DNA from 2 places in the Blastomonas sp. CCH9-A1 genome. Region 2 is predicted to be linked to the other one. Evidence: riboswitches for the same ligand, from Rfam matches in the RefSeq annotation. Region 2 holds a riboswitch; the other holds the start of a gene.

What was found. Region 2 has a riboswitch for cobalamin ahead of AX725_RS19295 (hypothetical protein). Riboswitches for the same ligand answer to the same signal wherever they lie in the genome.
Region 1: it holds a riboswitch for cobalamin, as region 2 does, so the genes downstream of both, AX725_RS13490 (TonB-dependent receptor plug domain-containing protein) here and AX725_RS19295 (hypothetical protein) in region 2, are expected to answer to the same signal.

The regions. Positions count from the first base shown of each region.
Region 1 is NZ_LSHM01000043.1:64,517-71,941, forward strand. Features, by position in the region: gene AX725_RS13475 (ABC transporter ATP-binding protein) at 1-676, opposite strand, end outside; gene AX725_RS13480 (FecCD family ABC transporter permease) at 673-1,662, opposite strand; gene AX725_RS13485 (ABC transporter substrate-binding protein) at 1,659-2,591, opposite strand; gene AX725_RS13490 (TonB-dependent receptor plug domain-containing protein) at 2,699-4,591, opposite strand; cobalamin riboswitch at 4,743-4,931, opposite strand; gene AX725_RS13495 (thiolase family protein) at 5,008-6,204, opposite strand; gene AX725_RS13500 (prepilin peptidase) at 6,312-7,115, shown strand; gene acs (acetate--CoA ligase) at 7,112-7,425, opposite strand, start outside.
Region 2 is NZ_LSHM01000071.1:43,272-50,696, reverse strand. Features, by position in the region: gene AX725_RS19320 (conjugal transfer protein TraH) at 1-789, opposite strand, end outside; partial or broken gene traF (conjugal transfer protein TraF) at 789-1,121, opposite strand; partial or broken gene AX725_RS20705 (S26 family signal peptidase) at 1,180-1,659, opposite strand; gene AX725_RS19310 (TrbI F-type domain-containing protein) at 1,646-2,233, opposite strand; gene AX725_RS19305 (lytic transglycosylase domain-containing protein) at 2,243-3,124, opposite strand; gene AX725_RS21730 (DUF7146 domain-containing protein) at 3,312-4,148, shown strand; gene AX725_RS21350 (hypothetical protein) at 4,059-4,460, opposite strand; cobalamin riboswitch at 4,573-4,815, shown strand; gene AX725_RS19295 (hypothetical protein) at 5,033-5,494, shown strand; cobalamin riboswitch at 5,552-5,794, shown strand; gene AX725_RS19290 (TonB-dependent receptor plug domain-containing protein) at 6,010-7,425, shown strand, end outside.

The sequences.
Region 1 (7,425 bases), on a different contig from region 2:
CGACGCTACCGCTGGCGAGCGTGCGGCCTTCGCTCATCCAGACCAGCCGATCGGCAAACAGCGCGGCCAGATCGAGATCGTGCAGCACGACCAGCGCACCGCCGCCGCGATCGACAAAGCTGCGGATCAGCCGCATCACCTGATGCTGATGGCGCGGATCGAGCGAGGCGACGGGCTCGTCGGCGACCATCAGCGGGGCCTGCGAGGCGAGCGCGCGGGCGATATGCACCCGCGCCAGTTCGCCGCCGGACAGCGTATCGGTGGCGCGGTTCGCCAGCGCCAGAAGATCGCAGGCCGCGAGCGCATGCGCGACTGCAATGGTGTCCGCCTCGGCCAGCCTGGCAGGCGCCGCACCATAAGCGAAGCGGCCAAGCGCGACCACATCGCGCACCCGGATCGGCCAGGCGAGATCGCGCATCTGCGGGAGATAGGTCACAGCGCGCGCACGCTCGGTCGGGGTCAGAACGCCAGGGTCTCGTCCCGCCAGCGTGGCCATGCCGCTATCGGCGCGCGCCAGGCCCAGCGCGACGCGCAACAGGCTGGTCTTGCCCGCGCCATTGGGGCCGAGCAGAATCACGAGTTCGCCGGGATTCAGCGCCAGCGAAGCCTGATTGAGCAAGCTCGCTCCTCTGATCGAAAGGCTCGCCTCGGTGACGTTCAGACCCGCCTCGCTCATCGTACCGCTCCCCGCCGGATCGCGATCATCACGAACACCGGCGCGCCGATCAAGGCGGCGACCACGCCGAGTTTGAGCTCGGTATCGCCGGGGATAATCCGCACCGTGATATCCGCGAGGATCAGGATCAGCCCGGAGAGCAGCGCGCTCGGCACCAGCACGCGCGCGGGATCGTGCCCGACCCAGGGGCGCACCAGATGCGGCGCGACAATGCCGACAAAGCCGATCGCGCCCGCCAGCGCCACTGCGCCGCCGGTCGCCAGCCCTGCGCCGAGCACGACCAGCATCCGCTGGCGCGCGACATCAAGCCCGACGCCGGCCGCCGCTTCCTCACCCAGCGCCAGTGCTGTCAGCCCGCGCCGCGCCGCTATCAGCAGCGCTGCCCCGGCAGCAATGAACGGGGCGCTGAGCGCGAGATCATCGAGGCTGCGATTGGCGACCGACCCCATCATCCAGGTGACCATATCGGCCAGCGTGAACGGGTTGGGAGCAAGGTTCATCAGCAGCGACATGATCGCCCCCGAGAAGCTGGAAATGCCGACCCCGACCAGAATCAGCGTCACCACCGACCGGGTACGCGGCGCCGCCCAGGCGATGATCGCGGTCGCCGCCAGCGCGCCGGCAATCGCCGCCAGCGGCAGCGCGAACGGCATGAGGGCTGCAAGCCCGTAAAACAGCGCCACGGTCGCAAACAGCGCCGCCATCGCGGAAACGCCGAGCACGCCGGGCTCTGCCAGCGGATTGCGGAGCAGGCCTTGCAGCGCCGCGCCGCTCAGCCCCAATGCGCCGCCTGCGACCAGCGCCGCGAGCGCCCGCGGCAGCCGTACCTGCCACACGACGAGCATGTCGCCCGGCTCGCCCATGCCCAGCAAAGCCGCCGCCATGCGCGCGGGCGGCAGCGGGACAGATCCAAGCAGACAGGCCGCGACCAGCGCGATCACGATCCCGACGACCAGTCCTGGGATCAGCCAGCGTGTGCGGGTCATAGCTGTGCGCCTCTGGCCCGCGCCATCGCCTCGGCGGCGTCGAGCACGAACCAGCCGCCGCACGCGGTCCATGCGCCTTCAAGCCCGATGATTGGATGTTCGCTCGCCGTGCGCATCAACGGATGCCGTGCCGCACTCCACTGATCGGGATTGTAGTCGCGCCGTCCGAACCAGGCGACCGCGACGCGATCAGGCTTTTCATAGGCCAGCCGCTCGAGCGGCAGCGGTTGCCAGCCGGGCTCGGTCTGGAAATTGCGGTATCCGGCGAGTTCGATGAGTTCATGGATCAGCGATCCGGGTCCGGTGGTGACCCCGCCGGGGGTGGCATAGAGCAGGGTTGGGCCGCCTTTTTTATTCATCCTCTCCGCGTTCCCGAGCGAAGTCGAGGGACCTGCGCGCAACCCTGGGCGATCACGTCCCTCGACTTCGCTCGGGACAAACGGATATGGGTGTCTAAGTGCAGCCACCCGCGCATCCATCTCGCGGGCGATCCGCTCGCCCCGCGCCCGCTCGCCCAGCTGTCCGGCGGTCTCGATCAGCACGCGCCGCACGCCCGCCAAATCCTCGGCATAGCCCAGCTGCAACACCGGCACCCCGGCGCGCGCGAAGAACGCACCCGCGTCCGCACCGCCACCATAGCTGCGCACGACCAGATCGGGCTTGAGCACCAGCACGTCCTCGGCGCGCGGGGCAACCTTGGGCATGCCTTTTGCCGTCTCGCGCATATACGAGAAATCGCGCGTGGCATCGGGCGAGAGCGCGAGAATGCGCTCCCGTCCGAGAAGTTTCAGCACATATTGATCCGCGCAATAATCGAGGCTCACGACCCGCATCGCCCGAACCGGAGGTTCGAGTGGTGCGGGTGTCGCGGCCTTGCCCAGCGAGCAGGCGGTGAGGATGCTGCACATGGCGAGCAACAAAGCGCCCACCCCCAACCGTTTGTCCCGAGCGTGTCGAGGGACCTTGCACAACCGATGCGCGCACGTCCCTCGACTTCGCTCGGGACAAACGGAGAAAGGGGGGAGAACCCTTGACATCACATCTTCAACCTGACCCCCGCATAGCCCGCACGTCCGGGCACGCCATAATTGAACGCGGTCTGGTACGCCTCGTCAAACAGGTTTTCGACCCGGCCATAGACTTCCAGATTGTCCGAGATGCTCCAGCTAGCGCGCAGATCGACGCGGACATAGCTGTCGAGCCGCACGGTGTTGGCGACATCGTCGAACGTGTCGCCGACCATCAGGAAGGTCGCGCCCAGCGCCGGCCCCCAGGGGGATTTCCAGTCGACAAGCACCGAGGCGCTGTCCTTGGCGCGCCGCGCGAGCCGGTTTCCGAAATTGACCCGGCCCGAAAAGTCCGCTTCGCGCGAGCGGTTCTCGGTATCGACCAGGCTGTACTGTGCCTGCACGGTGAAATTGGGCACCGGCTGCATCCACAGGCCAAGCTCCACGCCTTGCGCCCGCGCCGCCGCAATATTCTCGAGGCTGAACGTCGCCGAAGAAAAGACGATAAGGTCCTCGGTATTGCGGCGGAACCAGGTCGCCTGCGCGCGGAGCTTGCCGTCGATCAGCGACTGTTCGATCCCCGCATCATAGCTGCGCGCTGTTTCGGGGCGCAGATCGGGATTGCCGAATGCGGCGAGTTGCTCGCTGAGCGCCGGGGCGCGGAAACCCTCGGCATAGGTCGCGCGGATCACGGTATCGCCGTCATTGGGCGTATAGGCGATATTGCCGCCCAGGCTGGTCTTGCTGCCGAACACCTGCTGGTCGTCGACGCGCACCCCGCCGGTGACGGTCAGCCCCTTGAGCGGTCGCACGATGGCCTGGCCGTAATAGCTGGTCATGTGCACGTCACTGACATCGGGCGCAGTGTTGAACGAGGGGAAGAAGGTGCTCGCCTCGCTCTGCTCGTGCTCGACGCCGAACACCAGCGTCAGCGCATCGGCCACGTCGGCCACGCCCTGATATTCGAACCGGTCGAGCGTGCCCTTGGCGCGCGCGGGGTTGAACGATCCGGGTGTCGGATCGGTGGTCACGCGCTTGATGTCGGTGCGGGTATAGGCGATGCGGTTGCGGAAACGACCGTTGAACAGCGCCACGTTCAGCCCGGCATAGCCGACGAACTGGCGGCTGTCGGTCACGGGCAGTGTATCGGCAGGCGGGTTATCGAATTCGGCCTCGCCATCGGTATAGAAGCCGCGCAGATCGAGGCTGATCGCATCGCTGAACGCGACGCGCAGCTTGCCGTTGAGCGTCAGGTTCTTGAACCCGTCCTTCTCGGTGGCACCATTGCGCTCATCCGAAGCGCTGATGCCATCGGTGCGGAAATAGCTCCCGCCGAGACTTCCCGAAACGATTCCGGTCTTGCCCGACACGCTGGCGACCAGTTGGCCGGTGTCGCGATAGCCATATTCGCCGCGCGCATTGGCCTGCAGCCCCTCGCTCGGCTCGATCGTGGTGATGTTGATGACGCCGCCGATCGCCTGGCTGCCCCAGATCACCGAATTGGGTCCACGCAACACCTCGACCGACCCGATATTGCCGGTCAGGATCGAGCTGAAATCGAACGCGCCCGAGGGCGATGACGGATCATTGATGCGCACGCCATCGACCAGCACCAGAGTCTGCGAGCTGTCGCCGCCGCGGATGAACACGCTGGTTGTACCGCCGGGGCCGCCGTTGCGCGCAACGCTGATGCCGGGCAGCGTCTGCAGCACGTCGCTCAGCACCTGGGTCTGGCGGCGGTCGAGCTCGGCCTTGTCGACCACGGTGATCGACTGGCCGGTCTCGCTCCGCTTCTGGACGATGCGACTGGCGGAGACGACGATATCGTCGTCCTGGTCGTCGGTGGCAGACTGCGCATGGAGCGGCGTGGCCACGGCCAGAGCAAGCGCGGACACGGTGAAACTGCGGATGAATTTGGACACGGTTTTCCCTCAGCCCCAGCCGCCGCCGAAGCGGAAGGGCAGATGAACGACATTAAGGCCCGCCGGGATCGCTCCCGGACGCGACTATGGCCTGTGGCATGTCGTTACGAAGGAAAAAACTTTCCCATCCGAACAGGCTGGACCCGGCCCCCGGATGAACGACGCGATGGCAGGTCTCCTGGCTCGTCGATCATCGCCTCGGGCCGTCTTCCCGGGATCGCTCCCAGTGACATAGTGGCCGTCGGCTCCCGACTGACAGTTGCGGGCACAGCGCCGGATTTGCACCGGCTTCCCTCTTCGCCCCCCGGCTAAGGGAGGAACCATCTGGATGCGCAATTGCTGGATTTGGGCAGGCTTGTCAATCCGGCCTTACAAAAGCCCCGGCCTGCCCTGCTGACAGGCCGGGCTTCAGGGGATCAGATCAGCTCGACCGCAACCGCCGTCGCCTCGCCGCCGCCGATGCAGAGCGATGCGAGACCGCGCTTGCCGCCATGTGTCTGCAGGGCGGAAACCAGCGTGGCGATGATTCGCGCACCGCTCGCGCCGATCGGGTGGCCAAGTGCGGTCGCGCCGCCATGCACGTTGATCTTGTCGTGCGGGATGCCGAGGTCGCGCATCGCGATCATCGACACGCAGGCGAACGCCTCGTTGACCTCGAACAGGTCGACATCGTCGACGCTCCAGCCCGCCTTTTCCAGCGCCTTGCGGCTGGCATCGACCGGCGCGGTGGTGAAGCGCGCCGGCGCGTGCGCGTGGGCGGCGTGCGACACGATCCGCGCGACGGGCTTGAGGCCCAGCCTGTCGGCCACGCTCTGGCGGGTCAGAACCAGCGCCGCTGCACCGTCGGAGATCGACGAGGCATTGGCAGCGGTGATCGTGCCGTCCTTGGCAAACGCCGGCTTCAGGCTCGGGATCTTCGACGCGTCGCCCTTGAGCGGCTGTTCGTCCTTGTCGATCGTCTCGGTGCCCTTGCGACCGGTGATCTCGACGGGGACGATCTCGCGGTCGAAGCCGCCCGAGCTCTGCGCCTTCTGTGCGCGGGTCAGCGAGGCGATGGCATAATCGTCCTGGTCCTGGCGGGTGAACTGATATTCGCCTGCGGTTTCCTCGGCAAAGCTGCCCATCGCGCGGCCGGGTTCATACGCGTCCTCGAGTCCGTCAAGGAACATGTGATCCATCACCCGGTCATGGCCAATGCGCGCGCCGCCGCGATGCTTGGTGAGCAGATAGGGCGCATTGGTCATGCTCTCCATACCACCTGCCACCAGCAGATCGACCGAGCCCGAGGCCAGCGCCTCTGCCCCCATGATCGTCGCCTGCATGCCGCTCCCGCACATCTTGTTGACCGTGGTCGCCTCGACCGATTGCGGCAGGCCGGCCTTGAGCGCGGCCTGGCGCGCCGGGGCCTGGCCTAGCCCAGCCGGCAGCACGCAACCCATATAGATGCGCTCGATCGCATCGCCCGAAACCCCAGCCCGCTCGACCGCCGCCTTGACGGCAGTCGCGCCGAGATCGGTGGCGCTGGCGCCCGAGAGCGAACCCTGGAAGCTGCCCATCGGCGTGCGCGCATAGGAGACGATGACGACGGGATCGGCGGCGGAAAATGCGGTCATGGCATGAGTCCCTTTTCGAATGTGGTGAAAGCGCCTTCCCCTAGGGCCAGCGCGATTGCAAGAGGCTTGGAGTACAAAGCGCTTGGCCTGTCTCGGGGCGAGCCGCTATGCGCAAGGGCGCTGCCGATCCCCGGCATTGGGCCAATTTCGTTATGTATGCGCCGCTGCTCGACCATCCGGTGATCGCGCCCCTTGCAGCGGCAATCCTTGGCGCAATCTTCGGCAGCTTTATCGGCGCACTGGTGGTGCGCTGGTCCGCGGGGCGATCGATCCTGACCGGGCGGTCGCAATGCGATGCTTGCGGTGCGCAGCTCAAGCCATGGCAGCTCGTACCCGTCCTGTCCTATCTTTTGCTGCGCGGACAATGTGCAGCATGCGGCGCACGGATCGGCTGGCAAAGCCTGGCGATCGAGCTTGGTGCCGCGGCGATTGGTGCGGTGTCGCTGACGCTGCATCCCGGGGCGCAGGGCCTGGCCATCGCCGCGTTGGGCTGGCTGCTGCTGCCGCTCGCGCTGCTCGATCTGCGCCAGTACTGGCTGCCGCAGCCGCTCACCGCTGCGCTGGCGCTGGGCGGACTGGCGAGCGCAGCATGCGGCATCGCGCCCGACTGGAGCAGCCGCCTGATCGGCGCAGGCGCGGGTTTCGTCGGGCTTTGGCTGATCGCGCTGCTCTATCGGTTGACGCGCGGGCGCGAGGGGCTAGGCGGCGGTGATCCGCTGCTGCTCGGAGCAATCGGGCTGTGGCTCGGCTGGCAGGCGCTGCCACTCGTGCTGCTGATCGCCAGCGGCCTCGGGCTTGCCGTCGCGCTGGTGCTGCAGCGGCGCGGCCATGATCTCGACGCCGCCACCCGCTTCCCGCTCGGCACGCTGATGGCGCTTGCCGCCTGGCCGGTGGCGCTGCTCGGCCCTTAGACCGAACCGCGTCCGGCAATCAGCGCGTCGACCACGGAAGGGTCGGCAAGCGTGCTGGTATCGCCGAGCGAACCGAACTCGTTCTCCGCGATCTTGCGCAGGATGCGCCGCATGATCTTGCCGCTGCGCGTCTTGGGCAGCGCCGGCGTGAAATGCAGATGGTCGGGCGTGGCGATCGGGCCGATCTCCTTGCGCACCAGTGCCTTCAGCTCCCCGGCCAGCGCTTCGTCGGCCTCCTCGCCGACGTTCAGCGTGACATAGCAATAGATGCCCTGCCCCTTGATGTCGTGCGGAAAGCCGACCACAGCAG
Region 2 (7,425 bases):
ATCCTGGTAGAAGATCACCGTTCCGACGAAGGTCATGAGGTACTCACGAAACTCGGTCGAGAAACTGGGGTAGCTTTGCTTGAGCATCTCCCACGTGAAGTTGTAACTCTGTGCAGGAATGTCGGGATCGCTGTTGGCCGCGATCGTCGAGGCACGCTGCCCCCCTGTCCCGCATTCATGGCGGCTCTTGGCCCAATCGGAGAACAACCCCTGGCTGTTGCCGACCGACTTGCAAATCTCCGAGGACATCCGATCGGACTTGCCCCACAAGCCGCCGACGAGGTTCTGCGCCACTTCGCAGCTGTTCATGTTGAATTGGTTCATCTGCTGAACCTTCTGTGCCATTTCCTCGATGGTCGAGGCGATCTGCGGGCTGATTGACTTGATTGCGAGCTGGAAGGCAAAGCCCAGCGCGTTGTTGGCAGTCGCTTTCAGCATGGCCACTATTTCGTCGGTGTTGATGAAGGAGAAGCTGCCGGAGAAGACGTCGATGCCCCCGCATCCAGCTTTGACCCCCGGCAGCTGCAGATTGACCGGGTTCACGTTCTTTTGCGGAAAACGGGTCCAGATGTTGCCACCCGAGTAATAGCCTGCCGACTGGCCCTGATAGGCGACGGGGCCGGTGGCATTGGCGGCAGCGCCCATGTCGTCAAAGAAGCTATTGAGCTCCGACCCGACATTGGCACTGACCGGGGCTGCCGCAAAACTCGCAGCGGCAAGCACGGCAAGGGCCGTCCCCGAAGAGCGGAAGAGGCGGGCGGCAAAGCCGCGCTTGGTCTGGCGTGCCATCAGTAGTCACTCCCGGGCTCAATCTGGGTGAGGTAGAAAATGCGCTGCATCACATCGTCGGCCGCCATCACGCCGTAGCCGATCGGAATCGGCTTGCGTGTCTGGGTGTCGAAAAGGACCAGCGCCGGCACAGCTCCGCCCTGCAGACCCATGCGCTGGTACTGGCCGCTATCGACGACATAATTGGGGAACGCTTCGTTGGGTCCGCCATCCATCGAGACCGCGAGAACCTCGAGCCCATAGGTGTCGGACAGCGCCCGCATTACCGGCGAAAAGGTTCGGCAAGCCGAGCAGGATGAGGAGTAGAAATAGAAGACCCCGTAGCGCTCGGTAGCGGCTGTCGAACCCGTCCTTGTGCGGTGTGCCTGCAAAAATGCAGCCTTCCGGCACAACCCCGAGCGGGCCAGCGGCAAGACGATCGCCGCGCTTCGTCATCGGTTTGATGGTCGCCACACGCTTGCCGTTGACGTGCACATCATTCCCGATGCGCGTCACCATGTCGCCCGGCAGACCAAGAGCGATCTTGGTGAAAGCCGCCGGCTTCGCCCCAAAATACTTGACCGTAATGGGATCATGACCGGGATGGAAAACCACATAGTCCCCGCGCACCGGAAAACGCCTGGCCTCGACCACGAACGCCCAGTTCGGGAGCGAGTCCGTCACGTTGATCATCAACGCGTGGTTCTCGCTCCACTTCGAAGCTGCGCTGAGGGCACCTGCAACGAGACAGACAGCAGCGATCGCCACAAGCCTGCCACCGGTCGAAAGGCGTCTGGTCGCACCTGTCTTCACAGGGGGCTCACTGTCCGACAAAAGCCGAGCAAACCCCTTGCGTTGAGCCGAACGAGGGAGCGGATCAGGGTTTGCCATCGCGCTGACGCCCCTGATTGGCAGCCATGAAGGCCTGCATCTCTTGTTCAACGCGGGCCGCCTGACCCTGGGGAGCGGCGCCAAGCGCTTGGGCGGGTTGGGGACGCGGAACCTTTGCGTAAACGGCAGTCTTCACGCTCTGCGTGACGTCGGGAACCTCGCCGCCCACGATCGCCTCATGAACGAGCACGACTTTCCCGGACTTCGACAGGCCAGATACAGTCTCATCAAGCGCTGCCATGAAGACAGCGGTCTGCCGCGCAGCAGTCTGCTCGTCGGCATTCGAGCGTGCCTGTGCCTGGAGATAATCCCCGATGATGCCCTGCAGCTGAAGCTGGACGAATTCCTGCTGCCCTGCCCCCTGTGCGGCAACACTCTTGGTCACCCAGGCCCCCCAGACAAAGGTCGCCGCAGCGCCCGCGAACAGGAGGATTTCACGAGCCGACAGCGCGGCAAAGCGACTGCGACGTCTGACCTGTGAGGCCTTTGCCGAAGCGGGTGGCTGCGCTGGCAGCTCAACTACCTCAAGGGCGCGCCAGTCATCCTGGCAATCAGCGTGTACTATGCTTGGCACGTCGGTTTCTCAGTGTTCTGGGACGTCTGATCGTCCATCGAATGAGGCAAGCATTACCCTGCGAAACGGATTGGGCGCGGGAAGTGCTGCCGAAGTCAGCGACACGCCGCCGGTCGAATTCGGAATGCCAATTGAGCCCATGATCGTACGCACATAGTTGCGGGTCTCACGAAACGGCGGGATACCGCCAAATTGGTCCACGCGTCCCGGGCCTGCATTATAGGCAGCCAGTGCAAGCTCCCATGTCCCGAAGCGATCCAACTGCTCGCGCAGATACCGCGCGCCGCCGACAAGGTTTTGCCGCACATCCCAAGGGTCGGTGACACGCAGATATTGGGCCGTACCGGGCATAAGCTGAGCCATGCCCATCGCACCGGCACTGCTTCGGGCGAAGGGACGATATCTGCTTTCCTGCGCCAGCAAGGCGTCAAATAGAACAACGGGCACGCCGGCATCGCAAGCGACGTCGACGATCAGGTTGAAATAGGCGGTCCGGCGAGCCTGAGCATCGCCGCTGATACCATATCGCGGGAAGAAGCTGCGGGACTGGCAGAGTGGGTCATCCTGCGAAGGGCGGAATGGTGAAGAAGCAGGGCTCATGAATGATGCACCTGCCCGCATCCACGAAGGAACAGCGGGACGCGCGGCATAGGGATTGATCGTGAAGCTGTGAGGGACCAACTCAAAGTCGCCGTGCAACTCTGGTGAAAACGCATCCACTGGAGCCGGAGGCACTTCCACTGATTGCTCGAGATCGACCGCCCCGCGCAACTGTGGGCGGAGCACAGCAAAATCCGGTTTTGCCTCTGGCACAAACACGTCGAGCATGGCTTCGCGCGCCGATGATGGCGTCGGCGTCAAAGCGACCAGCAAAAATAGAAGATTTTTCATGACCACACCTTTCGGCGTGGTTCGGATATCGCCCCACTTTTCTAAATGAACAGGCGGCGCATGGCAATCGCCCAGAATCTGGCATCGCACAGACGAAAGCGGCGTTGGCCATCGCGAGCCGTGCCGGAGAAGGTCGGGTCGATCCAGAGGGGAAAGATGGTGAGGCTGAGCTGAGAGGAGCGAGTTTATGCTAGTTGCGCTCAAACCCACCCAGGAGACCATCGACATCGTTGCTGCGCTGAAGGGCCGTTGGCACGGTTCCTACGCGATGTGCATCTGCCCTGCGCATGCAGACCGAACGCCGTCACTTTCAGTCCGGCAGGGCGAGCGGGGTATTCTGGTCCACTGTTTTGCGGGATGCCGCAGCGAGGATGTCCTGCGCGAAATCGGTCGGACCAAACCGATCCTGAATTCCTCTGCCCCAAGCTATCAGCCAGAACGAACTGCGCCAAACGTCAGAAGGATATGGGATCAGGCCACGGAGATCCGCGGAACGCTCGGTGAAGTCTACCTTCGGTCGCGGCGGCTGCCAATCGACCTCCCCGACTTACGCTTCCATCCGCGGTGCCCATTCGGCCGCAAGCCTAAGACCACCTTCCGGCCCGCGATACTGGTCGGTGTCAGAACCGGGCACCGGATGACGGCCATCCAGCGGATCAGGCTGACCAACGACGGAACATGGCATGATGGCAAATTCATGCTCGGAAAGCCTGAACGGGGCGCGTGGGCACCGCAGTTCGAGGGCGACGTGCTCGCCATTGCTGAGGGCATGGAGGATGCGGCGAGCTATACTCAGATCAAAGGAGTCCCTTGCTGGGCAGCACTCGGGAATAAGCGTCTCGCGCTAATCAACGTTCCGGACCAAGTTGGCACCCTTTACATCGCCGCGGACAACGATGGTCCAGGCCGATACGCTGCAATGGCGGCAGTTGGATCACATAACATACCAGAAAGGCAGCTCTTGCGTGATCCGCCGCCAAGGCCTTTCCACGATTGGGCAGAAGCTCAGAGCCATATCCGTTAAATGAACATCAGGCTGAGTGTCGGCGATGAAGATCGGGCGCGAGGCACCGACAAACGCTGTAAGCTGTTGAACGAGCCATTCGGAAACATACCGCAAACTTGCCGGTCGAATTTCAGCATCGATATGCAGTTCCGACTTCCGCCGTCGAAGTTCATAGGCCACACCATCATAGAAAACGGATCGGTCCATTGAGGAACCCGTTTCAAGCAGTGCAGCGAAACTACGCAGACCGATTACTTGCATCTTTCCCACTACAAAGCTTGCGGGATTATCAATCGCGTCAATTCGATTTATGGCGAACCATTTGCCCATGAAATCTCGGATTTTCGGTGATGGGGCCAAAGGAAAACGCTATCACTTCAAGACACAGCTTGGTTTTATCCTGTATGTCAATTATACTGCCGCTGACTTCGGTTAAAATCCGTTGTCAACAGATCGCGCCGGTGCCCGAGAGGGTTTAATTCGGGAACACGGTGAGGAGCGGCTTTTGCTGATCCGAGTCCGAGGCTGTCCCTGCAACTGTAAGCGGCGAGCGCGATGCACATCGCTTCCACCTTCGGGCGGGAGCAGCCACTGGGCCGGACGCTAAGTCATGCGGGGCCTGGGAAGGCCGTGCATCAAGCTGTGACCCGCGAGCCAGGAGACCTGCCGGCGCTTGGTCGCTCTTGCTGCGGTCCAGGGGATGGCCATGGCACGGTAAACCTCCGTCTGAGCGACGAATCGATGTGACTGGGTCTTTCAGCGGCCCCGGCGCTGCGGGCGCGCGCCAGGAGAAAGCTGCTGACCACCTCACGTGGCGACTTGGTCTTGGTTCGTGGCGTCCGGACCGGAGACACCTGCAATGCAAATGTCATATAGTGCCTGACGTTATGGCAATCCGCCGCTTGGTCACCCTCAAGAAAGACAATGACCATTTGGTCGTAGAGGTAGACCTCGATGGGCCGATGCCGATTGGCCTTGTGGTCCATAAGGGCGAGCGCGACGCTACCATGCGGCTACTCATGGCGAAGAGTGGCAGCGCAATCGACAAACCCGGAAGAGTTTGCAGATTTCAACCCGATCAGTTGGGCTCTGCTGAAATGCTTGTCGATGAGCTTCGCGACAGGCTCCGCCGGATCGCTTCGAAACCCCTTAGTCTCAAGCAGATTGAGAAGCTGTTGTCGCTCACCCCCGCCGAACGCAACCGGTGGTCGAAAGATGGCCGACTGCAAATTTCCGGGACATCCAAAATACGCCGAGGGGACAACCTCATTTCGCTCGCGACCTATAATGTGGATGCGGTGGAACGGTTGCTTGAAAATCCTGCCATCGTTGAGGCTTGGCGTCGTTCCGATGCCAGTCGTTAAGGGATTGGCTTTCGGGCGACTTTCGACTAGTGGATCAACGTCAACGGTTTAAGACCGTTGTCAACAGATCGCGCCGGTGCCCGAGAGGGCTTAATTCGGGAACACGGTGAGGAGCGGCCTTGGCTGATCCGAATCCGAGGCTGTCCCTGCAACTGTAAGCGGCGAGCGCGATGCACATCGCTTCCACCTTCGGGCGGAAGCAGCCACTGGGCCTTACGCTTGTCCAAGCGCGGCCTGGGAAGGCCGTGCATCAAGCTATGACCCGCGAGCCAGGAGACCTGCCGGCGTTTGGTCGCTCTTGCTGCGGTCCAGGGGATGGCCATGGCACGGTAACCTCCGTCTGAGCGACGAACCATTGCGGCTGGGGCCGCAGGGTTAGTCCTGCGCGGGTGAATTGTGCCCACTCGCGTTGGCCTGGCCGACCGTTCGTGCGCTCTCCCGACTCGCCTTGGGAGTTGATGGATCCGGTTGCCCCTTTTCGTCGCGCAGTTGCTCGGCACCAAGGGGGTATCCCGATGAAGAAACCTGTTCTCGTATCCACGTTTGCGCTGGCGCTAGCCAGCTGCCCGGCCTTCGCGCAGTCGAACCCGGGACAGCCTACAACCAATGACAGCGGAGAAACCATTGTCGTGACGGCGTCACGGTCCGGTGAGGCCGTGGCCGTAAACAAGCTCGGTGCGTCGGTGACGGTACTGGACAGCGAAGCGTTGGAGCAGCGCCAGACCCGGATTGTTTCGGACATTCTGCGCGATGTGCCGGGCGTTGCCGTGAGCCGCACCGGCGCTGCTGGCGGCCTCACCCAGCTCCGGCTTCGCGGCTCCGAGGGCAACCACGTCCTCGTTCTGATTGACGGTATAGAAGCTTCGGACCCGTATTTTGGCGAGTTCGATTTCGCCACTCTCATTGCCGATCCCGAAGCCCGCGTTGAAGTCCTGCGAGGGCAGCAGTCCTCGCTTTACGGTTCGGACGCGATCGGCGGCGTTATCCAGTATCTGACATTGACCGGGAAGGAGGCTCCGGGGGTCAGCTTGCGCGCAGAGGGCGGCAGCTTCAACACCTTCACCGGAAGCGCGCGTGCTGGCGGAGTGTCTGGCGATCTCGATTATGCTGTGTCTGGCGCTTACTATCACACCGGCGGCTATCCCACGGCACGAAATGGCAGCAGGGATGTCGGCTCCGACATCGCAGGCCTTTCGGCCAAGCTCATCTGGTCGCCGTCCGAAACCTTCAAACTGACCGGCGTTGCCCGCTACAGCTTCACGGAAGCCGATACCAACAACAGCGAGAACAATCCGGCGAGCCCGCTATTCGGATTCACCGTCGACAGCCCCGGCGTGTTCTTCAGAAACAAGGCCTTCTATGGTCTTGTGAGAGCTGAACTGATCGGGCTCGACGGCCGCTGGACGAACGCAGTGACAGGGCAAGTCGCGTTGAGCGAGCGCAAGGGCTTCGACGCTGCGGGCTTCGATTACGGCAACAAGGGTAACCGCTACAAAGGCTCGTTCGAATCGAGCCTGCGGCTGGGCACCGACGCCATCCGGCATCGCCTGACCGCCGCAATCGACGTCGAGCGCGAAGAATTCCAGAACACCACACCGTCATCCTTCGCGTTTCAGGGAAAAAGATCGACCGACAATGTCGGGATTGTCGGGCAGTATGAACTGCTGATCAACGACGCATTCTCTTTTGGTGCATCGATCCGCCATGACGAAAATGATCGCTTTGATGACCCCACAACTTGGCGGGTTCAAGGCAGTTATTCGCTCCCGACTGGTACCCGTGTTCGCGGTGCCTATGGAACGGGGGTCAAGAATCCGGGCTATTTCGAGCTCTATGGATTTTCCGATGGCCGCTATATTGGCAACCCTAACCTGAGGCCCGAGAAGTCGGAAGGGTGGGAAGCCGGCATCGAGCAAAGCTTCAGCGATGGC